Agarilytica rhodophyticola: one gene and its partner. The protein of the gene in region 1 interacts with the protein of each later gene in a pairwise test. Links are inferred from orthologs where the notes say so. Each region holds a gene or a part of one and is shown in the gene's direction. Other genes may lie near its edges. The genes, in order: recO and recR.

Region 1 (8,354 bases):
GCAATTAAGTGTGAGCTGTGATGTCAAACGATACCAACACCCGATGCGGCTATATTGCTATTGTAGGCCGCCCTAATGTAGGCAAATCGACCTTACTTAATCATATTGTTGAGCAGAAGATCAGTATTACCTCTCGTAAGCCTCAAACCACGCGCAATAACGTGATTGGTATCAAAACTCAAGATGCGGTACAAATGGTGTTTGTGGATACTCCAGGAATACACCAAGGCCATAAAAAAGCAATTAATCGTTTTATGAATCGCTCGGCTTCCTCTGCTCTACAGGGGGTTGATGTAATTATTTTTGTGGTCGATAAGGATCATTGGACACAAGAAGATGATGTGGTTTTGTCTCAAGTAGTTAATGAGTCTTGCCCTGTGATTATTGCCGTTAATAAATTGGATCAACTTCCAGATAAGAACGATATCCTCCCACATCTTGCTAGCCTTCAAGAAAAATTGCCAAAGGGTGAAATAGTACCGATTTCTGCACTAAGAAATCAGAATATCGACCGTCTGGAATCTCTTGTGTCTGACGCGTTGCCTCACTCTGAGTTTTTCTACCCTGAAGATCAAATTACTGATCGAAGCCTTCGTTTCATGGCGGCAGAGATTATAAGAGAAAAAATTACTCGGCAATTGGGCGCCGAGTTGCCTCATCAAATTGCTGTGGAAATCGAGGAATTCAATGAAGATCCGGATCTTATTACCATTAGTGCATTGATCTTAACCGAAAGAGAAGGGCAAAAGCGTATCTTAATTGGCGATAAAGGTGAAAAGGTTAAAAATATCGGCCAACAGGCAAGACAAGATATTGAAACATTAGTGGAATCGAAGGTAATGTTAAATCTCTGGGTGAAAGTGAAGTCAGGATGGTCTGATGATGAAAGAGCTCTGCGCAGTCTCGGCCTTGATGAGTAGAGCGAAGGTGCACTTTGATGTCCGTCGAAGAGCAAGCAGCCTATTTGCTGCACTCTCGTAAATATACCGATACGCGGATTATCGTTGAATTATTAACACAAGAATACGGTCGTGTTTCTGCTGTCTTTCGTAAAAGTAAAAAAAATGTAGCGAACCTGCAAGCCTTTACTCCGCTGTTAGTGAATTGGCGTGGTAAAGCTTCCCTTAAAACAATTACTCATATTGAACCCCAAGATAAACTTATTGTATTAAATGGAACCGCATTATACTGTGGCTTCTACTTGAACGAAATATTAATGCGTTGTTTGCCCCAGGAAGACGCTGTCGAGGCTATTTTCCATCTTTACAAAAAAACGCTGAGCAAACTTGGAGAGAATCGCGCCCCGAAAATTTCAATGACCTTGGAAAGGGAGCTTCGATTGTTTGAATTAACCTTACTTGAAACACTTGGTTTCGGTATTAACTTTTACCAGGATGCCGATGAGCAAACAATAGACAAGGCTAATAACTATTATTATCACTTTCAGGAAAGTATTGGCTTCATAAAAACTGAAAACATAACAGCAAAGTCTTTTCCCTCTGAGGTGATTATTGCTATTCGCGAAGGTGATTTACACGATCGTACTAACCTTAATTACGCTAAAAATCTTTGTCGTATTGCTTTAAAAAGTTTGCTCGGAGACAAACCCTTAAAATCTCGCGAGTTGTTTCGTTGAGCCCATAGGCTACTTCATAACTTGAGAATGTAGCAGTTATGAAATAGCTTCTAGTTACTCAAAGTGTAATAGCTTTATGTATTATTGGCTAACTTTTTTTGTAAAAGTTTCTCCTCGCTAATTTTAAACATTGTGATGACGGCTAAGTTGATTGAGTCTCCATTATTCCCATCTAGATTATCTTTTCTTGGGATACAGCAGATAACGCGAACATGTGTTTTTTCATCGCTATCCTCTTTTAATTTCAGTGTTCCATCGATACTAAATGTCGGTTTACGTTCACCGTGATGGTATTCGTTAAATGACGCATCAATGCTGATAGAGTGGTTTAGAATACTGTTAACTGTGGAAAATACTAAATGTTTATCACTATTTTTTCCTTTTGAAAACCCTCCACTTGTTAGACCTTCTTCTAGTTCTTCAATTAAATCTTCATGTCTATTTTCTACGTGTCGAGTTAAATTCTTTTTTTCAAAAGCTGGGTAAAATTTTATATTGTTATCGCCACCCAATAAAATTGGTGGTGTTTTCATATCGCACTCATACTTTTGTGTAAGCATAGATCTATTATCTTTTATCAGATTTTTTACTTGGGATATTTCTTTGTCTCTAGTGCTAGGTGAAGAGTTGTGCACAACAGAAGTGTCTAAGCCATCTGTGGGTTTTTTTAATGGTTTTTTCTCATTGCTCTTGGCTTTCCCTTTTTGTTCTTTAGGCTTTGTGCGATTAATTTTAGGTTTTTCTAATTTAATTTCGTTCTCAAGTTTTTTAGCCTGTTCTTCAGCTAATTTCTCTTTTTTTTGTAGTTTTATTTGTTCTTGTTGATCTACTTCACCTGTTTTTTCTTTCACTTCTTGCGCAAGCCTTGGGTAGTGTTTGGATCTAGGCCATTGTTCAGCCATCGAAGATAAATCTTCTTCTGAGAATTCACTATTCATATATTTTTTAATAAATTCCAGACGTTTATCTATTAATTTTCCCATCTCTTTATCTATGTCGGACACCTCTTTAGATAAGCCGGCTTTGCGAATCTGATGGGTAACTCTACTCATTGCTTTTGGGCTTGGCTCATAGCCCAACTTATCACTTACACTGTAATGAGTGTCCATTGTATTTGTTTCCATATCATACATAACCCTAACTTTTCCTTCCGGCAGATCTTTTTTCTTAACTTTCTTAGAAACAATATTGGACAGAGCACTTGAGTACTTTTCAACAATGCTATCGATTTCTTTCTCTATATTGCGGATTCTTATTTCTGCCATAACTTGTTTGGTTAAAAAAAGCTCACTTTCTAGCTTGGCATCTTGAGAATAACGAACTTGGTTCTCTGTGTTTAAGTTATTTGAAGAGTTACTATCTGTGTGTTCTTGGGAAAAACAATTCAAAAAATGATTAATACAGCGTAAGATATAATCCTTTCCGTTAAACTGTAGACTTTGCCTGTTATTATTTCCTACATGTTTTCTATAGATATCGCTTAAATTGTTTGCCGCTGAGTATGGGAACTCAGATGCTATTCTTTTTTCTAGCATAGCACAAAAGACTTTGTTACAGTTAGGTAAGCTTTTTAGTTCTTCCAGCTTTTTTTGATATTGTGTGATTTTTTGATATTGCATTTCCATATTTTCAAGCTCAGTTAGGAGCTGTCTACACATATCGTAGTAATTTATTTCTTCACGGCTAATAATTTTTTTTAGGCATTTAAGTACTTCCATATCACATGAAAATGCGCCGTAATTATCATGAGTGGAATGCACTTTCTCCAATTTTTGGAGTGATGTAGGCAAGCTTTTAGGCCTCGAAGCACTTGTTAACGATTGCTCGCACTTTCCACTTTCTGTCATTATTGGAGAAGCCGTAGTAGACGATGATGGTGAAGAGTTGTCCGCGTATCCTATTTTTATTCTGTCTTGAGAAGAAGATGGTAGTGTTAGGTTGTATTTGTTCATATATGTTATTTACGAAGATTTAATATGCTATATAACTACTAGACATTGCCGGCTTTAAGTATTCTGTCGATCGCAGGAATTTAGTAGCTGTGACAAGCAATTTGTTCAATTAGGAAATTCAACGCCGAAGACAATATGATTAGGCCGAGATTGTCGTTATTTCAGTGAAACTATTCACAATGATCTAGTCGGTCTGCGGATCTTTTTCAACATGGTCAGAGATTTATACATGGCTAATTATTATTGATAGCAAACAAAGCATTTATTACTTACATTTTAACCTCTAAAATTAGAAGAAGTTTGATATGCAAAATGCAATACGTGGGCCTTGGTCTGCGCGGGTTCTAGTTCCACTTATTCGTCTGGTTACCATCCTTATAATTACTGGGCGTTTGGTTGTTGAGCTATATTATAAAGTTGGGCCAACAGATAATGAAAAGGAACTTAGCTTCCTTAGATGAAAGTGTAAAAAATGATTTTATTGAAAAATTTATTTGAGGGTAGATTTTTTTAGCCCGTTATTTTATTTGTCAAGGATTAGCTTGATAGAAAAAATGTTGGAATCTGCTAACTAAATATAAAAACTATAGTTTTTTCCCTATTGGCGCTATCTATTTCGGTAAACGGTGCCACTTGCCTGCTCTAAGATACCCATTGATAGAGCCTTCCTATTATCAACAAATCTATTTATTGCGATTGGTTAGGCCGATAAAACTTGAAGGAAAGGCCGAACTCTATAGATGATTTAGCCACTATTAATCTTATATAAGTATGCGCAGTTTAATGTTCAATATGCCTATTGTTTGGGTAAGAGAATAATAGCTTTATCTTCAAGCTAAATAAACTTACATAAGAGATAAAAACATGCCGAGTATAGGCTTTCCGATAGTTGCCTTTTTGCATAAGTTAGGCAAAGTAGCTACTAAAACAATCGATGGGCTTTTAAATTCTGGGCTACCCAGCCGGCTGATGTTTCCTAGTGCTAGCCACAATATGGCATCGCCAGTTCATCAGGTTTTGACGCCGTTCCCTCCTATAACACAGCCCCTTCCAACTTATTCGCAACGTCTCCAAAATGGGAATTCTAGGTATTCTCAATATGAGTTAGCTAGGCTAGAACTTGAAGCGAGAATGAGCAAGCCCTTACCTGACTCAGGTAATCCTCTGGATGAGGCGCCAGATGCTCAAAAGAATCGTAGACTTCGATCCTAAACGTCCTTGAATTAGTCTTACCAAAAACTAGCAGTAGTCGCAGTTTTTTAGGCCAGAGGGTTCCCGGTGGTAACACAATGTAAACTTCAATTGATGGTAACGCATACTCATCGAGTATTTTCTCTAGGGATTCGCCATTTACTTTGGGGGTAGTGTCGTAATTGGGTATGCGGGAAAATCCGTGACTGTCTTCAATAAAGGCGGTAAAAGCGAACAGGCAATGAGAAGTAGATTGGTTAGTAGTGTGAACTGTTTGTGTTAAAGTAGGGGGCGAAAAAGGTATATATACTCATCAATAGTATGCTATCTATCTTCGATGAAAAATAAATACGGCGCATAAAGCACAGAATTCAATGATGTCATCTTAAATAATCCTTGAGGATAAAATAATGCACTATGATGTACGCGAGCCTTGGGAAGCATGGGCCTTAGTGCCTGCTGTTATTGGTGTAGTAGCTATACCAATAATAATCGGACATTTTATACTCGAGCTTTATTATAAAATTAGACCAGCACAAGAAAACGAAAAAGTGAGTTTGTCTACATTGGGTGATAACAATAAAAGCGACTTCTTTAAAAAGTTGCTTATCGGATGGTTGATTTGTGCTCCGATCTTTTATTGGGTGCATTCTCTAGTTTATTAGCGTTTATATTATCGTTAATAAAATACGTATTCAAAGAATGATGCGTGAATCTTTAAGGCGCTTTCCTTGTAATCATTATTGCCAGATTAAAAGAGTAAGAAGCGAATTAACACAACACTAGTGAATTCTCCTCATGATATAGGTAACCCTTTAGACTCAGCCTTAGGTACTTAATAGAACCTTAGATGTTAACCCTAAGCGATTGTATTAAGACTAGTTAGATAAATGTTAATACGCTCTAATCTTAATAAATACGTCTTAAATAGTCTTGCAAAAAATCTAGCAGTAGTCGCAGTTTTTTAGACGAGGCGGTTCCCGGTGGGAACACAGCGTAAACTTCAATTGATGGTAACGCATAATCATCGAGTATTTTTTCTAAGGTTCCGCTTTTTACTTTGGGGGTGGCGTCGTAGTCGGGGATGCGAGCTAATCCGTGGCCACCCTCGACAAAGGCAGTTCTTGCTGCGGCATTGTTGGTAGATACTGCCCCTTCTACTTTGATGCTGTAGGAACGTTCACCTTTAGTTAGTTCTAGCTGGTTGGAGCCTAATTTGTATATCACCCATTGGTGATTGTTAAGATCCGTGGGCTGTTTTGGTCTGTCGTGTTTTCTAAAGTAAGAGGGCGCACCATATAAACTTGTTGTCAGACTTGCTAAATGTTTGGCCTGCAAACCGGAATCCATTAGCGGCGCTCCACGAATCGCCAAATCAATACCCTCTTGCATAATATTAACTACATCATCTGTTAATTGTAGATCTAGTTGTATTTTGGGGTATAGATTTCTAAAGGTATTGAGTGAAGGCACAATCAGTTGCAGGCCTGCGTTTACCGGACACGTAATCGTTAGTTTGCCTTCGGGCTCGCTTCTTAGGCTGTCGATCTTTTGTTGCACCATCATCATTTGTTCTGTGATGATGTGGCAACTTTCATAGTATATTTTTCCTGCCTCAGTTAGTGTCAGCACTCTTGTGGATCTATTAAGTAGCTTTATACCCAAGCGCGATTCTAACTTTTTAACATGATAACTGACGACAGCTCGTGTTAACCCTAATTGTTTGGCGGCTGCATTAAAGTTACCTTGCTCGATAACTTGAGCAAACACCAGCATACTCCTCGCCTGTTCTAACGTCGCTTTCATTTATGGATCTTACATGGTGAATTTTGCCTATTGTATTAATAATTGATACACAATAGTAGAAAAAGTCATGATTGTCTGTTTATTTTGACTCCCTATAATATTGATACATCTAATCACTGGAGAATATCGATATGGTAGCGAAAAAAATACTTATGGTGTTGACCTCCCATAATGAGCTTGGCAGTACAGGAGAGAAAACAGGCTTTTGGGTAGAGGAATTTGCTGCGCCTTATTATACTTTTTTAGACGCTGGTGCTGAGATTGTTTTGGCTTCTCCAGCAGGCGGTCAACCACCTATTGATCCTAAGAGCGAATTACCTGATTTCCAAACTGATGCAACACGTCGCTTTGATGACGACAGTGCTGCAAAAGATAAATTAGCATCAACAATGCCCTTAGCACAGATAAATGCTGCTGATTATGATGCGGTATTTTATCCAGGTGGTCATGGGCCGCTGTGGGACCTTGCTGTAAATAAAGACTCTATTAACTTGATTAGCCAATTTTTACTAACCGATAAACCTGTTGGTGCGGTTTGTCATGCCAGTGCAGTATTTCTCAATGTTAATGATAGTGCTGGTAATCCAGTTGTCAAAGGTCGTGCAGTCACCGGTTTTAGTAATACTGAAGAAGCCGCTGTTGCGCTAACTGATATAGTGCCATTTCTGGTGGAAGATGAACTGGTTAACAAAGGTGGAGATTATCAGAAAGTTGAGGACTGGAATGCCTTTGCCATTCAGGATGGCCTGATCATAACCGGACAGAACCCGGCCAGTTCGGCATTGGCTGCTCAAAAGCTCATTGCACACTTAAGTAAGTAAAGTGAGGTAAGTAAAGTTAAGCAAGCAAAATTAAATAAGTAAAAGAGTGAGTGCGGTAGATGGGGTCTGCCCAAAACAACTACCGCGCTACAAATGTTACTCAGAGAATAACACATCTAAATCATGGGAGTCGTGCCACTTGATTAGGTCTCGGCAGTGAGTCATAAGGCAATTTAGCTGTGGCTCGCACACATCGTAGTGTTTATCTTTCAACGTTTTATCCAGTAGTGCACTCGACTCCAATAGTTTTGGGACACCGCTGTAACAGGCTCCACCATGGATTCTATGTACCACTTGATGCAAGGAGTCATAATCTTTATTTTGCCAATATTTTTCTATTTCCGTCACTTCATTTGTTAATGAATCAAGGAGCATTTCTAACATGTCCTTGGCAAGATCATGCTTGTTTTTGGCCAGCTCTAGGCACTTTGATATATTGACCGGTTGTGCGCCATTGCTCGCAGGTATGCTCTTAAGCTCCTGTTCTGGCTGGTGTTCAATCGTTGTTGGCGCTTCATGTGTTTGAGGCTTCTGTTCTGGTGAATATTTTGTCCACCTAGACATAAGCTCTTTAAGCTCAGTCTCTCCAATGGGCTTACTTAAAAAATCATCCATTCCTGATTTCAATAGTGTGGACTTTTCTTCCTCTACAGCGTGGGCTGTGAGCGCCACAATAGGGGTGCGAGCACCGTTGGTTTCCATATCTCGAAGACATTTGGTAGTTTCAAAGCCATCGAGCCCTGGCATTTGGATATCCATCAATATCAGTGAAAATGATTCCTGTTGGCATAGTTCTATAGCCTGCTCTCCAGAGCTGGCACTTTCGGTTTCTACGCCTATGTCCGCCAGTAGTTCGCATACCAAGCGGCGATTAGAGGGATTGTCGTCAACTACTAATATTTTGTTATGAAATCTTTCTCCCACATCAGCTTCGTTGTTATCTGTATT
Region 2 (17,291 bases), 2.2 Mb from region 1 along the record:
CAAAAATAAATACCAATGCCCAGGACAATTACCAATTGCTAAACGATATGCAAGGTAAAGTCGATGGTCTATTAAAGGATGTATGGAACGTTTATAAAACACCCAGTGCAAATGACTCCTCAACTAAAGCAAGCACTCCCAAAAAAGCGCCTACCAAGGAAAACACTCCTGCTCAGGTAAAGGCTAAAGCACCTGCTAAGAAAAAGCCGGTAGCGAAAAAAGCGCCTAAAGTCGCTGCTGCAAAAACCGATGCGAAGGCAGTCGATAGCTCTGCTGTAGCAAAAGCAACATCCGATGCGGAAAAATAAATACCGCGGTGATATTGAATAGTCCATAAAAAAGCCCGCTCACTGGCGGGCTTTTTTATGGACTATTCAATATGGTATTTTGCTATGTATTAATACATATGCTGTCCACCGTTAATAGACAGTGTTGAGCCTGTAATAAACCCAGCATCATCCGATACAAGAAACTCTACCGCGCGTGCAATTTCATCCGCTTCACCTAGGCGACCAACAGGTATTTTGGCGACAATCTTTTCTAGAACTTTCTCTGGAACAGCGCGCACCATATCAGTAGCAATATACCCAGGGGCGATAGCATTAACAGTGATACCTTTGCTTGCTCCTTCTTGTGCCAGTGCCTTGGTAAAGCCGTGAATACCTGATTTGGCAGCAGCGTAGTTCACTTGTCCATATTGACCTGCTTGGCCATTAATAGAACCAATGTTGACGATACGGCCAAAGTTGTGTTCGCGCATACTGTCGATAACATTGCGGCTTAAGTTGAAGCAAGAGCCTAAGTTTGTATCGAGTACTGCTCGCCAGTTCTCTTTACTCATTTTATGGATAGTGCCATCACGAGTAATTCCGGCGTTATTAATTAAAACCTCAATAGGGCCTAAATCTGAGGTGATTTTTGCAACTGCCTCAGTACAACCGTCAAAACTAGAGACGTCAAACTTATATACATTGATACCATACTTGTCTTTAAAAGCCTGCGCAGCTTCATCGTTGCCTGCATAATTTGCCGCAACAGTGTAGCCTGCTTCTTTTAAACGAACTGAAATAGCTTCTCCAATACCCCGAGTGCCACCAGTGACTAACGCGACTCTGCCCATATTGATGTCTCCTTAAGAGTTTGCATAGGACGGTTAAGAATAATTGATGCTGCAACATCTATGCACAAATCAACACCACACTAAAAACTGTGTGTTGCACAATGATCCGATGCCCACTTAAAAGTAAAATTAAGGTGTAAGGGCATGCGGATATTCATCTTGAATGTGATTTATGGAAAAAGCAACAGCTCAGTAATTTTGCGCGATAGTACAGTATGTTAATCTAGCTTTTAACTGGGTATGAACAATAATGGCACTGGATTTTTTCTGGTATTTTGCATGCCATTAGATGCCAATACATTCAGGATGATTGTAATTCTATTTTATATCCCAATATATAATTAAATAATGTATTTCTTATTCACTTTTGGATGTTAGTTTTTTATGAGTTCTCATATAGCCGAAATCACCATGGATAATGCTCAGGCATTATTAATCGACGAGTCTTTTAAGCGCCCAATAGTTGTAGATTTTTGGGCGGACTGGTGCGGGCCGTGCAAAAGCTTGATGCCTATTATGGAAAAATTGGCCAATGAATATGATGGCCAGTTTTTACTTGCTAAAGTGAACTCTGATGAACAACAGATGCTCGCTTCTCAATTTGGTGTGCGCAGTTTGCCTACTGTATTAATACTGAAAGATGGCCAGCCTGTTGACGGTTTTACTGGCTTAAAAGCCGAACAAGAAGTACGAGAAACACTGGATAAATACTTGCCTAAACCATGGGATATACAGCTTATAAAAGCGCGTGAGCATATCAGTGAAGAAGCGTTTGACGAGGCTTGTACGCTGTTGCGTGAAGCGTATAGAAGTTCCGAGCAGCAAGCTGATATTGCTTTGGCGTTGGCAGAAGTGCTCATCACATTAAAACGTTATGATGAGAGCCAAGAAGTTTTGTCCAGTATTAAAATGGCGGATCAAGATGCTCATTTTCAGCAAGTACAAGCCCAGCTTGAGTTGGCAAAAAGTGCGCAAAAAGCGCCAGAGTTGCAGCAGCTAGAGCAAAAGCTGTCTGCCCAGCCAGATAACATGGATATACGTTTCCAGTTAGCTGTGCAGTATTACCAAAATGAGTATCGCAGTGAAGCACTGTCAATGCTTTACGAAATTATTTGTAAAGATATTAATTTTAAAGAAGGCGAAGCAAAGAAAACATATTTAGATATTCTAGCCGTAATGGGCAAAGGTGATCCTGTTGCCACTGAATTTCAACGTAAATTATATACTCTGTTGCATTAGTAGTTATTGCTCACCCGGCAGATAAATATTTATTACATCAAGTTCCAGTTTATTACGATAAGAACTTGCGTTGACAAACACTATAAGTCTTAACGATGGTGACCCTGTCGCGGTCTTTATAGTGTTCGGCCTGCCTGAACATTATGTACTTGCTTCCATCATGAGCCACAAAAATCGTATTTTTAGAGGATAAGTATGCAATCCCCAGCTAAACCAAATAATCCTAATTTCTCATCCGGACCATGCAGTAAAAGGCCCGGGTATGCGGTTGAGAACCTTCAACTAAATACGCTAGGACGATCTCATCGATCATCCTTGGGAAAAGATGCCCTCAGCCAGGCGTGCCTGAAAACGGCGGAGCTTTTGGGGCTGCCAGAAGGGTATCGAGTTGGCGTGGTGCCAGCTTCCGATACCGGCGCCATGGAGATGGCAATGTGGTCGCTGCTGGGCCAACGAGGTGTTGATGTCTTAGCTTGGGAATCTTTCGGTAAGGGCTGGGTAACCGATATTACCAAGCAACTAAAGCTTGATAATGTGCGTTTATTTGAGGCGGACTACGGTTATTTGCCCGATCTTGATGCTGTCGATTTCAATAATGATGTTGTGTTTACATGGAATGGCACCACCTCCGGGGTCAAGGTTCCCAATGGCGATTGGATTCCCGATGAGCGTGAAGGTTTGTCTATTTGCGATGCTACATCTGCCGCGTTTGCCATGGATATCCCATGGCAAAAAATTGATGTTGGCACCTTTAGTTGGCAAAAAGTGTTGGGTGGTGAAGGTGCTCATGGGATGTTGGTACTTAGCCCAAGAGCAGTAGAGCGCTTAGAGAGCTATACGCCACCTTGGCCGATGCCGAAAATATTCCGCATGACCAAAGGTGGAAAGCTGATCGAGGGAATTTTCAAAGGGGCCACTATAAATACGCCATCTATGTTATGTGTGGCCGATTATTTAGATGCGCTCTCCTGGGTAGAGAGTTTAGGCGGCGTGCAGGCACTCATTGATAAGTCGAATAATAATTTAGCGATTGTTGAAGAGTTTGTCAGCGCTAATGAATGGCTGAGTTTTCTAGCCCACGATCCGCACACGATCTCCAATACGAGCATCTGCTTAACTTTAGATGCCGAGCCTGATCAAGTAAAACAGATCGTTAAATTGCTGGAACAAGAGAAGGTTGCTTACGATATCGGCGCTTATCGTGATGCACCTGCGGGTATTCGCATCTGGGGTGGGGCTACTGTTGAGGCCGAAGATCTTAACAAGTTAATGTCTTGGATCGCGCTTACTTACGACCAAGTAGTTAAACAAGCTTAGAAGCTAAGAGCGAATTATAACTTTCACACTGACTCTTTTGCTCTTTACGGCAAAGTGAATAGCAAACGACTCCGTAGACTGATAAATAAAAAAGTTGATAAAACACTATGTTTCATATTCGAACCTACAATAAGATCTCTGATAAAGGCTTGAGTCGGTTTAGCGACAAATATAATGTCGGCGAAGATATTTCTTCACCTAATGCAGTGCTACTGCGCAGTCATAAATTACATGGTGAAGTGTTACCAGACACTGTTAGTGCTATTGCGCGAGCCGGTGCTGGGACTAACAATATTCCAATAGAAGAATACACCCAGCGTGGTGTGGTCGTGTTCAATACTCCAGGTGCCAATGCTAATGCAGTAAAAGAGCTTGTGCTGGCAGGCCTATTATTGAGTTCTCGAGGGATTATGCAAGGGCAGCGTTATGTTTCCACCTTGTCTGAGATGAGCGATGCGGCTGAAATGTCAAAGCTATTGGAAAAAGAGAAAAAACGCTTTGCTGGAAGTGAACTCACCAACAAAACCATCGGTATCGTTGGCCTTGGCGCCATCGGTTCGATGGTGGCTAATGTTGCCCTTAGCCTGGGTATGGATGTAGTGGGCTATGATCCTGCAATATCCATCGACGCGGCGTGGCGACTATCAAGCCAGGTGCGCAGAATGGAGTCGATTGAAGCATTACTAAGCTGTGTGGATTATCTTTCCTTGCATGTCCCTGCAATACCTGCAACACATCACCTTATCAATCAAGAAACCTTGAACTTGATGAAGCCTTCTGCTGCTGTGTTGAACTTTGCTCGTGAATCCATCGTCGATGCAAATGCTATGGTAGCTGCTCTTAATCAGGGAACTATCCGACAATATGTCTGCGATTTTCCGGAGCCATGTTTGATTGGGCATGAAGGGGTTATCGCTTTACCTCACATTGGGGCTAGCACCGCTGAGGCAGAAGAAAATTGCGCTGTAATGGCGGCTAATCAACTGATGGACTACCTGGAGAATGGCAATATCGTCAATTCTGTCAATTTCCCCCATACCTCTATGCCTAGGGGAAATGCGGGCTGCAGAATTACTTTTACCAACGCTAATGTTTCGGGTGTTCTCGGTCATGTATTGTCGGTATTTGCTGAAAACAAAGTCAATGTTGTGGATATGGTAAATAAGAGCCGCAATGAGGTGGCGTACAATATTCTCGATTTGGCTGATAAACCCAGCGACGATGTTATCGAGTGTATTAAAAATGTTGAGCATGTGATATCCCTGCGGGTGTTGTGCTGATCTGAAAATAAGAGGCTGCGCTGGCTGAATTTCCATCATCTACAAAGAAATTTACGACTTTTGCCATATAGAGCTTGAAAACTCGATTTATATTGGGATAATGCGCAGCCCTTGAGGCGGATTTATTCATCCTCAATGTTCTATGGTGGCCCGATTGGTCCCCCCGCGACAATTCGCCGCGAACCCCGCCAGGCCCGGAAGGGAGCAACGGTAGTGGTATGAGTGTGCGCCGGGGTGTGGCTGGTTGGGTCATCTCCAAATTCAAGTTTGGCTCCTCTTTAATCTCGTTTTCATTTCATCCGTAGATGTAAGTATCACAAACCGCAAATGCAAATATAGATAAATGCGTATGCCCGTGGTTCGTGTTGACGGCTGTATTGCCCGTTTCTCGTGAGCGATAGAAAAAACAAGGTTTTTCGACGGCTGCTTACGTTATACTTCAAGCCTTAATAGATTGGTGAATATCAGGATACGATGAGTTATCAGGTTTTAGCCCGCAAGTGGCGCCCACGAATATTTAGAGAAATGGTGGGGCAAGAGCATGTGTTACAAGCCATGATCAATGCCCTTGACCATAAGCGCTTACATCACGCGTATTTGTTTACCGGTACGCGTGGCGTAGGTAAAACAACCATTGCTCGTATCTTGGCCAAATGTCTCAACTGTGAAACTGGCGTCAGTTCAGAGCCCTGTGGAAAATGCACAGCCTGTCGTGAAATCGCAGAAGGCCGCTTTATTGACTTAATCGAAGTGGACGCGGCCTCGCGTACCAAGGTTGAAGATACACGAGAACTGCTGGACAACGTGCAATATGCTCCGACTCGTGGACGCTATAAAATCTACCTCATCGATGAGGTACATATGCTGTCTAATCATAGTTTTAATGCCTTGCTTAAAACGCTTGAAGAGCCACCTGAGCATGTTAAATTTTTGCTGGCAACCACAGACCCGCAAAAATTGCCTGTCACAATCCTTTCTCGCTGCTTGCAGTTTAATTTAAAAAACCTCAGCCCCGAGCGGATTGTAGGTCATCTGCAGCATGTATTGACTCAAGAAATGATTCCTTTCGAAGAAGCGGGGCTCTGGCAGTTAGCTCGTTCGGCCGATGGCAGTATGCGTGATGCTCTTAGTCTTACCGATCAAGCAGTAGCCTTTGGCGGTGGTAAAGTTTTAGAGACTGAAGTCGCTTCTATGCTGGGCAGTATTGATCACATTCTCATCGACCAGATAATGCAAGCTATTGTTGCCTGTGATGGTAAAGCGATGTTAGCTGCTGTGGCAAACTTCGCCGATCATGCGCCTAACTATGATGCTGCCTTGGCTGACTTGATTGCGCTATTGCATCGCATAGCTATAGCGCAGGTACTGCCTGACGCGCTAGATAATAGCTATGGAGATCGCCAGCAGATTTTGCAGTTCGCGCAAAATCTTGCAGCTGAGGATGTGCAACTTTACTATCAGACGGCCCTTGTGGGGCGGCGCGACTTACCTCTGGCATCTGATCCGCGCACAGGCTTTGAGATGACTTTACTGAGAATGTTGGTCTTCAAACCTCAGGGAGTTGTGGATGTGCCGACCAAACAACTTCCTCAAGAACATGTTATCTCGTCTGCGGCTGAGAATCACAGTGCGTCGTTGGAGGCGGCACCAGAGCAGATAAAAAAGCCCCAAGCAGCCATCAATGAAACGGTGCCGCAAGATGCACCGCCGGCTAGGGTTACCGATGACAATCAATCACAGATTAGCCAGCAGATAGCGCAGGTAAAGAGCCATCAGCCAATAAAGCGCCATCATCAAGAGCCTTCAACAGCTATTAATGAAACCAAAGGCAGTGTAGGCAACGCCAATGCATCGTCAATGGTGGAGGTGAAAGCTCCAACAGAAAGTGCAGCAAAAAGTGCTGAGAAAGCTGCTACTGATGAAGGCTTAGCAAATCACAAGCAGGTTCAAGAGCTTACAGCGAATACCCTTGCTGATACTGCTGCCGATTCACATCCTGTTCAAGGCAATCAAGCTGATGAAGGGAGTGGCAAACAAAACGCCAAACCTGATCGTGCTGCGATTATGGATTCCATCGCCCAGATGATGACTGAAACTGCGGTGGATAGAAAGAAAAGTACCGCTGTTACAGCGCGTGACGGCGGTGCTAAAATTGATAATAAGTCTCATGCCGATGGCCAAGAGACTGCTAGCCCAGCTGCTAATTTGGCAAATGTGGCAAATCTAGCGCTTAAAGATGCTGATGATGTTAGCACTGCCAAGATAGCGCTGGAGAGTTTTGCACCTCATCAGTGGGTAGATGTCTACCATCAGATGAAAATTCGCGGTATTGTGCAGAGTACCGCGGCAAATTGCGTCATGGTAGGCCGTGAAGGTAACGGGATTCAATTTATCTTGAATCAGGATAAGACAAGCTTATTTGACCCATCACACGGCCACCGTATGGCTGACTTATTAAGTGATTACTTCGGTCAGCCGGTGAAAGTAGATATCCATCTGGCTGCTATCCCTGAAGGCATGGAAACACCCTCAGAGCATGATCAACGTGTCCATAAAGAGCGCTATGCACAGGCTTTAGATCAGTTAAAAGCGGATCCCGTTGTGCAAACCTTGGAACGGGAATTTGGCGCCGTTATACAAGAAGAAACAGTAAAATACCCAACGTAAGTAAATAGTACCCAACTTAATTATTGTGAGGAATCAATTCATGATCAAAGGCATCGGCGATATCATGAAACAAGCACAGCAGATGCAAGAAAAAATGGCAGACCTGCAAAAAGACCTAGCCAATAAAGAGGTGACAGGTGAGTCTGGAGCCGGCTTGGTTAAAATAGTGATGACTGGGCGACATGACGTGCGTAAAGTTGAGATAGACAGCAGTTTGATGGAAGAAGACAAAAGCATGCTTGAGGACTTAATTGCAGCTGCAGTTAATGACGCAGTGCGTCGTGTTGAACAAGCAAATAAAGAAATCATGGGCAACTTGACCGGTGGTATTGAAATGCCACCAGGCTTTAAAATGCCGTTTTAATTTAAGCGCTAGTATATTTTTCTTTGATGTTTTCTCCTGTAATCGATCAACTCATTTTAGCTTTGCGCAAATTGCCAGGCGTCGGACCGAAATCAGCACAACGGATGGCATTACATTTGTTGGAGCGTGATCGCGTAGGCGCAGAGGTATTGTCTGAGGCTCTTGCCAAGGCAGTACAAAGTGTTAAACGCTGTCAAAAGTGCCGTACTTTAACCGAGCAGGATATCTGTAGCATCTGCTCAAACCCAAAGCGTAATCATCACATACTGTGTGTTGTTGAAACTCCAGCCGATGTTATTGCCCTAGAACAGTCGTGCACGTTTGATGGCGGCTATTTTGTTTTGCTCGGGCGGCTTTCTCCGATAGATGGTATCGGCCCGCAAGAAATTGGTATCGACCTTCTGGAAAGACGCCTTGTTGAAGAAGATATTCAAGAATTAATTATTGCTACCAATCCCACCATGGAAGGTGAAGCGACCTCCTACTATATCAACGAGCGGGCGAAGGCTCACGGGGTTAAAGTGACACGCATAGCTCACGGCGTGCCTATTGGCGGCGAGCTTGAATTTATTGATGGCGGTACGCTTGCACATGCGTTAAGCAGTCGCAGGGAAATTTAGGAGTCTCATGTCGGAGAATTTAGTTAAACAACCTATTATTTGGGTGGAAACCAATGAACATCTAGAGCAAATCTGTGGTCATTGGCAAAGTAAAAGCATGTTAGCGTTTGATACAGAGTTTATGCGTTCTAACACGTATTACCCTATTGCTGGTCTAATTCAAGTCAATGATGGGGAAAAAAACTACCTTATCGACCCCACCACCATTGATGACTTTTATCCTCTTATCGATATCATAGATAATGAAGATATTGTTAAAGTGTTGCATTCGTGCTCGGAAGATTTAGAAGTATTTCATTACGCTTTCGGTTGCCTGCCTAACAATATTATTGACACCCAAATTGCAGGTGCAGTGTTAGGTCTAGGGTACTCCGTTGGTTATGCTAATCTGGTGCGTTTGGTGCTGAATATAGATCTGCCTAAAAGTGAGACTCGTTCAAATTGGTTGCAGCGGCCGCTTAGCCAGTCGCAATTGCATTACGCTGCGATCGATGTGGAGTATCTATTTAAGCTAGCCAGTTACACGATTGAACAAATGGCATCGAGTAAACGCCTTGAGTGGGTTCAGCAAGACAGTCGTGCACTGGTGCAAAACTTTTTTGTCAACCAAGACCCGGATCGTAGCCATTTGCGCTTTAAATCTGCTTGGAAACTCAGTCCTAGGCAATTGGCGTCTTTAATTCAGTTGAGTCGTTGGCGTGAAGATTTAGCACAAGAAAAAAATGTGCCGCGCAATCGCATAGTGAAGGAATCGGCATTATTTTCTCTTGCCCAACAAGTGCCAACACATGTTTCCCAGCTGAAAGGCTACGAAGGCTTGAATGAGCGAATGATTCGCAGCAACGGTAGTAAAATAATTAAAATTGTCAGTGCGGTAAAGAATATCCCTGAGCAAGAGTTGCCGGCGCGCTTACCTGCACCGCTAACCGCTGAGGAGAGGGCACTTTTGGATATTCTGAAGAACAAGGTGGCACAAATAGCTGACCAACTGAATGTTCCCAATGAATTGTTGGCTAAGAAAAAGGACTATGAATTCCTTATCCATGGCCTTCGTAGAGGGGATGTGCAAATACCTTTAAGCTTTGCCGGTTGGCGGCGAGATATTATTGGTAATGCTCTATTAGAAATCACCAAAAACCAAGGAAATTAAGTGAAAAAAATAGTTGATATCTACCGCTGCAAAAAGAAGGAAGGTGCCTATATCTATTTGGCTAAAGGCAGCAGTATTGATGAGTTACCACAAGCCTTGTTGGAACAAACAGGTAAACTCGAACTGGCGATGACGATGCTATTGACCCCGGAAAAAAAACTTGCCCGTGCCGATGTAGCAAAAGTGTTAGAGAGTCTCGATAGCCAGGGGTTTTATTTACAGATGCCGCCAGCACCCGAGAGTTATATGCAACAAATCGCCAATGATAAGTTGACTCAGAAACCCATATAGAAATACCTTGAAATAACTATATCTCGAAATAATTATGTCCGACGTACAGCCATTTTGGCAAACTAAAGAACTGAGTGAAATGACCAGAGAGGAGTGGGAGTCTCTCTGTGATGGCTGTGGTCAATGTTGTCTACATAAACTAGAAGATGAAGACAGTGGTGAGATTTTTTATACCGACGTGGTTTGTCGTTACTCCAATAATGACACCTGTCATTGCGAGCGTTACAGTGAACGTTCGGTATTGGTGCCTACCTGCGTAACACTTACGCCAGAAAATCTTTACGATTACGACTGGTTGCCGCTGACCTGTGCTTATCGACTATTATCCCAAGGAAAGCCTCTTTATAATTGGCACCCGCTCGTCAGTGGAAATCCAGAAAGCGTTCACGAAGCCAGTATGTCCATACGTTATCGTGCTATCAGTGAAGACAACATAAACGAAGACGACCTAGAAGAGCGTATTGTTCACTGGGTCTTGTAAGCCGGCTTATTGAGAACAACTATGCGACCGAATATAACGCACCAGATTCCATATCTTAACGCTGTAAATCGATTTTTTTTATTCACTTGTATTGTATTTTTACTAAGTGGCTGCGCAAGTTTGTTAAAACCAAAGCTTAAACAGCAGCTAGTAGAAATTAAAGGCGGTAACTATCAACTGGATAAGCAACATGCCGCTTTGTTATTTAAAGTGGATCACCTCGGCTTTTCAAAATTTATTGGTCGTTTTAACGCCTTCGATGCAAGCCTGCGTTTTGATTCGAAAAATATTGAGAACTCCTCCCTCGAAGCGCTTGTGGATATGACCAGTGTCGATGTCAATAATGAAAAGTTTGAGCGTGCTCTCAAAGGTCGCTTTTGGTTTGATACTGAAAATTATCCTCAAGCATATTTTAAAACAAACTCAGCCCAACGTATCGATGAAAAAAATATTGAATTTATAGGTGAGCTGACGTTCCTTGGTGTAACCAAACCTATTTCCCTATTTGTTCATGTTAATGGCGCAGCAAACAACTTGCTTACTAGAAAATATACTTTGGGATTTTCTGCTAAAGCCTCAATTATTCGTTCAGAGTATGGTTTAGATCGTTATGTGCCGAGCATTGGCGATGAAATAGAACTGGAAATTCACGCGGAGTTTCAACGTGGTTAAGAGTTTCAACGCGGTGACAGCAAATCGCTCTAGCAATCTGGTAGAACAGCACGATGACTAATGAAGAATATATTCATGATTTACAATCCCGTATCAGTTTTCAGGAAGATACCTTAAATACCTTAAATGAGCGTGTAGCTGAGCAGGAGAAAACAATTATTATGCTACAAAAGCAGCTACAGCATATTTATAAAAAGATGAAAACCCTGGAGATGGCTATTGGTGATAGTGATCAACATGATGTGCCGCCGCCACATTATTAATCACCGTTACACTATTAATAAGTCATACTAACAATAAATAATTAACTCCTATTTTTTCGCCTGGCGCAGCTAGTACGCTTTCGTTTAGAATTGCTAAATGTCGTTTGTGTTGCCAGGGGCTCGTTCACACTAATTTGAGCATGCCCTCGCCAGGTGAAAGTATGCTTTCTGGTAGATGCGATACAATTAGTATTAACAAACCCCAGGAATAGTCGTTATGCCATTAGTGAGCCCTCTTGACGCCAGCCATGATCCGGAAACAGCAGATTTAGCCCGTTTTTTTAATGAGACCTTGGGCTTTTGCCCAAATAGCGTTTTGACAATGCAACACCGCCCTGCGATTGCGCGATCGTTTATCCAGCTAAATAAATCCGTTATGGAAAATAAAGGGCGCGTGACGAGCTCTCTAAAACGTATGGTGGGCTATATTTCGAGTCATGCTACGGGCTGTCGTTATTGCCAAGCGCATACGATTCTCGCCGCTGAACGTTATGGCGCAGACGCAGAAAAACTAGCAAATATATGGGACTATCGAACCCATGACGCGTTTTCAGAAGCCGAGCGTGCAGCTTTAGACTTTGCCTTGGTGGCATCTACTGTCCCTAATGGTGTTGATGACGAGATCAATGCCCGTTTGCATGAGCATTGGAATGATGGCGAAATTGTTGAGTTGTTAGGTGTGATAGCTTTGTTCGGCTACCTTAACCGTTGGAACGACAGTATGGGAACCACCTTGGAGGAGGGGGCTGAAACTGCGGGCAATCGTTTACTCGCTGAAGACGGTTGGAATAAAGGTAAACACTTGTAAGCTTACTGCTACTCTGTGTGCTTAAAAAAACTTGTGGTAGGTCATAGACCTGGGCCTACCATCCTCTGCTTTGTACAAAAAACACTCTCATCACAGCTTTTACTTAAAATATTTGACAAGAATCTATCTATTGCCCTTTTGATATCGCCATAGCGCAGTTAGAATGCGGCTCACAGAGTGAGTATGTAAAAATTTATGTTTACACAAGAAGAATATCTTTCGGCCTGGGCTGTATATCTAGCAGGGACGGCGGTTATGCTAATCGCGTGGTGGTTTATGACAGCCAGAATTCGGTTTAGTGAAACTCGTAATGTATTGCGTATTTTACTGGCAGTATTTTTGTTAGTGCCTTGGTATACCGAGCCCACAGGACGCTACCTCTCTCCGGCTTGGCTGATCAGTATTTTAGAAGGTGCTTTTCAAGGCCCACAGGCTTTTTGGCGGGCGGGAAAGCCACTGCTGATTGCCTTGCTCGCAAGCTTAATGTTATCGAGTTTACTGTATATCGTGTTATGGCTTAAATCTCGTCGACAATAGCACGTATTAGTCTTCTTTCTCCGGTCTTATCATTCTCTTTCTTGCGTCACGCCTGTTAACCTTAATCTGCCTCATGGCTTGGGACTTAATAGGCTTGTTAGCCTAATAGATATAGTTTTTTAGCAAACCTAAAGCTTCGGTGCTATAACTAAAATATATACGTTTGTCTTGGTTTAATACTCAAGTTACTGAGAAAAATGGAGCGTGCCTGATATCCCATGATTTGTCGCCTTAAGGCACTTAGACTCAGCCTTTTCTTCATTATTTACTGCACCTGTTTTTCTAGTTATGGACAGACAGCCGCAGAGCCATTGCCGCCGGATGTCCGCCTAGTTATCGATGTTTCAGGGAGTATGAAGCAAAATGATCCAAATAACCTGAGACAACCTGCTGTCGATCTTCTCGTACAGCTTCTACCAGAAGAGGGCAAGGCCGGTATCTGGACCTTTGGTCGCTGGGTCAACATGCTGGTAAAGCATCAAGCAATTGATGAAAAGTGGCGTAAAGACGCGAGTCAGAAGTCGAAGGAAATTAATTCTTTAGGGCTTTTTACTAATATTGGAGAAGCCTTGGAGAAGGCGCTATATGATATTGAAAATCAGCGCCAAGATCACCGCACCAGTATTATTTTACTTACCGATGGTATGGTGGATATCGATAAAGACCCTACCAAAAACAAAAAAGAATGGCGTCGCATCGTCGATGATATATTACCAAAAATAAAGAACGCCGATGTTACTGTTCACACCATCGCTTTATCTGATAATGCCGACACAGATTTGCTTAACAAGTTATCACTGGGAACCGACGGTATTGCAGCGGTAGCTAAATCTGCCGATGATCTGATGACCGTTTTTCTCAAAGCATTCGATGTCGCTGCGCCAATGGAAGAAGTGCCCTTATCTGACGATGGTTTCGTTGTCGACTCAAGTGTTGAAGAATTTACCGCGTTAATCTTCCGCAGCTCAGATAGCAAGCAAACCCAACTCATTGGCCCTGATAAAGAAGTGGTTACCAGTTCAACCAGCTCAAAATATGTCAGTTGGTATAAAGGTGATAATTACGATTTAATTACCATAAAACAACCCCTTGAAGGTCAATGGGATGTGGTGGCAGATATGGCACCAAACAGCCGCGTTACAGTGGTTAGTAATCTCAATCTGCGCGTTAAGCCATTGCCTAACAATATACTTAGAGATCAGCAGGAGAGCGTCTCCTTTTTTCTACAGGAAGATGGTAACAAAGTAACGCGTGCTGAGTTCCTCTCGTTAATGGATATTTCCATGACGATGTTAGGTGGTCAAGATGAATTTGATTTAAGAGAGATTTGGTCTTCTACGCTGGATACTCAGAATCCCCCAAAAGATGGTATGTTTACTGTTGCGTTGCCAAACTTTGATAAAGAAGGAATTTATCAGTTATCCATCCTCGTAGACGGTAAAAGTTTTGTTCGAGAATTTAATCACCAATTTACCACAAGGCAGCCTTTTGGGGCCGACATAGAGCAAGTTTTTAATGACGGTAAAGTGGAATATGTATTAATTGCCCGTTCATATAATGGCGATGTTGACATAGATAAAACGCAAGTCAGCGCCACGGTTGTTTCCCCTGACGGTCGCAAAAAAATAAGACCTTTATCGTCGACAGATGTAGATACTTGGCAAACTAACATTCGCCCGGAAATCGAGGGCGAATACATTGCCAATATTAAAATTCGGGGTCAGACACAAGATGGTAATAGTTTCAATGTTGAACTTGACCCCGTACGCTTTAACTATTCTATCGATGACGGCTTCGTTGAAAATAAAGAGGATTTTTTTGAGGAGGAAAAAGCCTCTCCTGAACCCACTAAAACTGCCGCACCAGAAGCCACTGCTGAGCCGGCAAAAGAAGAAGATTCTGTTAACGAAGAAGGTCAAGACGCCGAGTCTGAAGGTCTTCCAGATTGGGTATTATATGTCGCTCTTGGGCTTGGTAACCTGCTGCTTTTTGGCTTAGGCTTTCTTGTTTTTAGAAAGATTATGGGAGGTAATAAGGACGAGGAAATCTTAGAGCAGTTCTCAGAAGAAAAAATTACAGAAGGCGAGGATGAGACCGAACAAGCTGAACCAGAACAGGAAGATGAACTGGAAGAAGAACCACCAATGGAAGATCTCGACCCTATTGATGATAGTGATGAGGGAAATGACGATGAAGCGAATGAACCCGAAGTTTTTTCTCCTGAACCTGAGGTTTTTGATGCAGATACACAGAATGCTGAAATAGAGGCAGATTCTACGCAAGAAGACAACTCTGGACAAAGTGAAGCTGGAGAAACTGAAACTGCGCAAGATCAAGATTTCGCTGCTGATAATAATGATGATCCACTCGATGATTTAGATGAAATGGCCATGGTGGAGAACATTGATGAGCAAGAAACACAGGCGTCTGCTGCACAGGATGCTCCAGCAGATGCAAGCCAGGGGGATGAAGGAAGCGAAGCGGGGGAGGATGAAGAAGGTGAAGAAGACATGGTCGCCGCGATGTTAAAGGCACAAGGATTGGATTTAGCGGAGGATGAATTAGACGATGCTATTTCCTCATTAATCGACGAATTAGAAAACGATGAGAGCCTTGATGATATGGATGACGATTAAAGTTGTATGAGTATGCCTTAGATCTACTGTCTTCTGCCGATCTATTGCCAAATTAAATTATATTGCCTACCTATTTTCGCGTCTTTCAATTTCTACTCTTTAAGAATCTTCAGAAGCCATTTTTCGAAGGTATTGCAACCGATGAGGGCCGAACTTTTTTGTCCCTACTTTCACCAATTATCGATTTCTTCTTTATTGATACGCTTTTTCTTTTTATCGACGATACTGAACCCAAAAGGTGTGAAATTCATGACGAACCCGCTAGCTGGAATAGGTAGTCACAACAGGGCAGGATCAACGTCAGCGCTTACCCCGCTGGGAAATACCGGTAATGCGCGGATAATGCATGCTATGTCGGCAAAAAACCAGAGGAATGTGTTTCCAATTGCGGATAAGAGTTTGGCTTTTCAATGGGGGGGAAGGCCGTGGGGCTATCCGCAGCAGCAATATGGCTACCCTCAGCAAGCTTATAACTATCCTCAACAACACTATGGTTACGCCCATCAGGCGCATGTTCATCAACCATATCAGCACTGGAGGCAAGATGGATATGACCAACAACATCACGGCTACAGTCATAGCCGGAGGCGGCATCACCGCCCAGTGGAACCTCGACACACCGCGCCACAAGCGCATTATCACAGCAATAGATTTGGTTTTTTTCGACACATGCCAGCGGCACCTGCACCAGAGGAGAAACATGTTAACTGGGGCTCAGAGGTAAGCCGACAGGAAAGGCATAAGTTAACTCGTTCAAAAAGTGCACGAGAGCTAAGGAAGCAGCAAACAGCAGATGAAGTTTTCAACTTCTCCAACTTGCGCTTTGCCACTAGGCAAAGAGGTAGTAAGCCTACCTTGCACTTTTCTTCAGGTTCTCGTCATGGGCGTCTTAGAGAGCAAGGTGAGGATGGATATCAGAGACAAAAGATAAGAAATGGCTCGAAGCAGTTTTTCTTCCCCAGCCGAGATGCACAAGAGGCTTTTTTAGCCGATGTCCCCAGAAAAAGTTCGCTCAACAAACACATGTCAGCAATGAGAAGACACGGCGGTACTAGCACGCCAACAGCCGGCTACAACCATGTTGAAGTGCACTTTAAACGAGACAAATCGAAAGCTCGCCACCCAAGTTTAGGAAAAGTGGTGTCCGATCGAAGGTTGGAACGACTTCGAGAGCAGGCACCGGGTTTATATCGTAGTAAGAGTTATCGCTAATAACCGCCGCTATAATTGAGCAATGCCTAACTGCACACTATGACAAGGGATAATTTGTGTGCAGATATCTATTTCGAGTTCCTTAATAGACCCGAAAGTAACACAGCTGCACCGATCGTTGTGCAAATCTGTAAGTGGAAGCTTACTTACGCTCAACAGAGATTTTTTTTTTTCAAAATAATGTCATGATGACGGTGTTGAATTGTTGTAATAGCTGCCAGATGGCATTGCGATGTGCTTAATGGTGATTGATTGATCAAAGCCTAATGATATCTTTATTTTGTGACCGCCATCCCTTGTTTTATGAACTGGCGCCACAAATTAGTAAATTTAGGCCGTGAATATTTGGCGTATAGCGGTGGTATATTTAGCTAACAGCTATGATAATGGGCCTCAATAATAATACCTGCAAATTGTGTGATATCGATAAGGTGTTATAAACACTAAGCTGAGTGAGCGTTCATACTTTTTGCCTAGACGACTATTTAGCGTATCACTTAGTATGGCTAAAAATAACAATTTAACGTGTATCGACTTATGATCGATCGCAAATAAAACAGGAGTAAGTGAGTGGATATTATTTTGTCGTTGGTGCTGGTTGTGATATCAACGGGTGTTATTGCGAAGGCGTGCG

The links.
Region 2: the proteins of recO (region 1) and recR interact in binary tests that used the Escherichia coli proteins (3 or more experiments, as listed by UniProt). The link is inferred for Agarilytica rhodophyticola from one-to-one orthologs.

What each region holds. Positions count from the first base shown.
Region 1 is NZ_CP020038.1:4,513,642-4,521,995, reverse strand. What follows is about bases 1-2,786. They hold recO (DNA repair protein RecO), read left to right. Parts: upstream 1-937; coding sequence 938-1,636; downstream 1,637-2,786. Other genes in these bases: BVC89_RS18835 (hypothetical protein), read right to left, coding at 1,711-2,786; era (GTPase Era), read left to right, coding at 21-920. Also shown: more of BVC89_RS18835, read right to left, coding at 2,787-3,483; BVC89_RS29870 (hypothetical protein), read left to right, coding at 3,894-4,049; BVC89_RS18830 (hypothetical protein), read left to right, coding at 4,453-4,800; BVC89_RS18825 (hypothetical protein), read left to right, coding at 5,190-5,444; BVC89_RS18820 (LysR family transcriptional regulator), read right to left, coding at 5,689-6,585; BVC89_RS18815 (type 1 glutamine amidotransferase domain-containing protein), read left to right, coding at 6,717-7,406; BVC89_RS18810 (response regulator), read right to left, coding at 7,503-8,354. UniProt on the Escherichia coli protein: Involved in DNA repair and RecF pathway recombination.
Region 2 is NZ_CP020038.1:2,349,262-2,366,552, forward strand. What follows is about bases 6,994-9,810. They hold recR (recombination mediator RecR), read left to right. Parts: upstream 6,994-8,013; coding sequence 8,014-8,607; downstream 8,608-9,810. Other genes in these bases: dnaX (DNA polymerase III subunit gamma/tau), read left to right, coding at 6,994-7,623; BVC89_RS09970 (YbaB/EbfC family nucleoid-associated protein), read left to right, coding at 7,667-7,987; rnd (ribonuclease D), read left to right, coding at 8,615-9,757; BVC89_RS09985 (YcgL domain-containing protein), read left to right, coding at 9,758-9,810. Outside these bases: BVC89_RS09935 (phasin family protein), read left to right, coding at 1-308; phbB (acetoacetyl-CoA reductase), read right to left, coding at 398-1,120; trxA (thioredoxin), read left to right, coding at 1,505-2,359; BVC89_RS09950 (phosphoserine transaminase), read left to right, coding at 2,555-3,676; BVC89_RS09955 (3-phosphoglycerate dehydrogenase family protein), read left to right, coding at 3,784-4,956; more of dnaX, read left to right, coding at 5,431-6,993; more of BVC89_RS09985, read left to right, coding at 9,811-10,048; BVC89_RS09990 (YcgN family cysteine cluster protein), read left to right, coding at 10,083-10,529; BVC89_RS09995 (YceI family protein), read left to right, coding at 10,650-11,201; BVC89_RS10000 (SlyX family protein), read left to right, coding at 11,255-11,464; BVC89_RS10005 (carboxymuconolactone decarboxylase family protein), read left to right, coding at 11,682-12,272; BVC89_RS10010 (hypothetical protein), read left to right, coding at 12,468-12,809; BVC89_RS10015 (VWA domain-containing protein), read left to right, coding at 13,028-15,445; BVC89_RS29665 (hypothetical protein), read left to right, coding at 15,695-16,657; BVC89_RS10030 (sodium:calcium antiporter), read left to right, coding at 17,228-17,291. UniProt on the Escherichia coli protein: May play a role in DNA repair. It seems to be involved in an RecBC-independent recombinational process of DNA repair. It may act with RecF and RecO.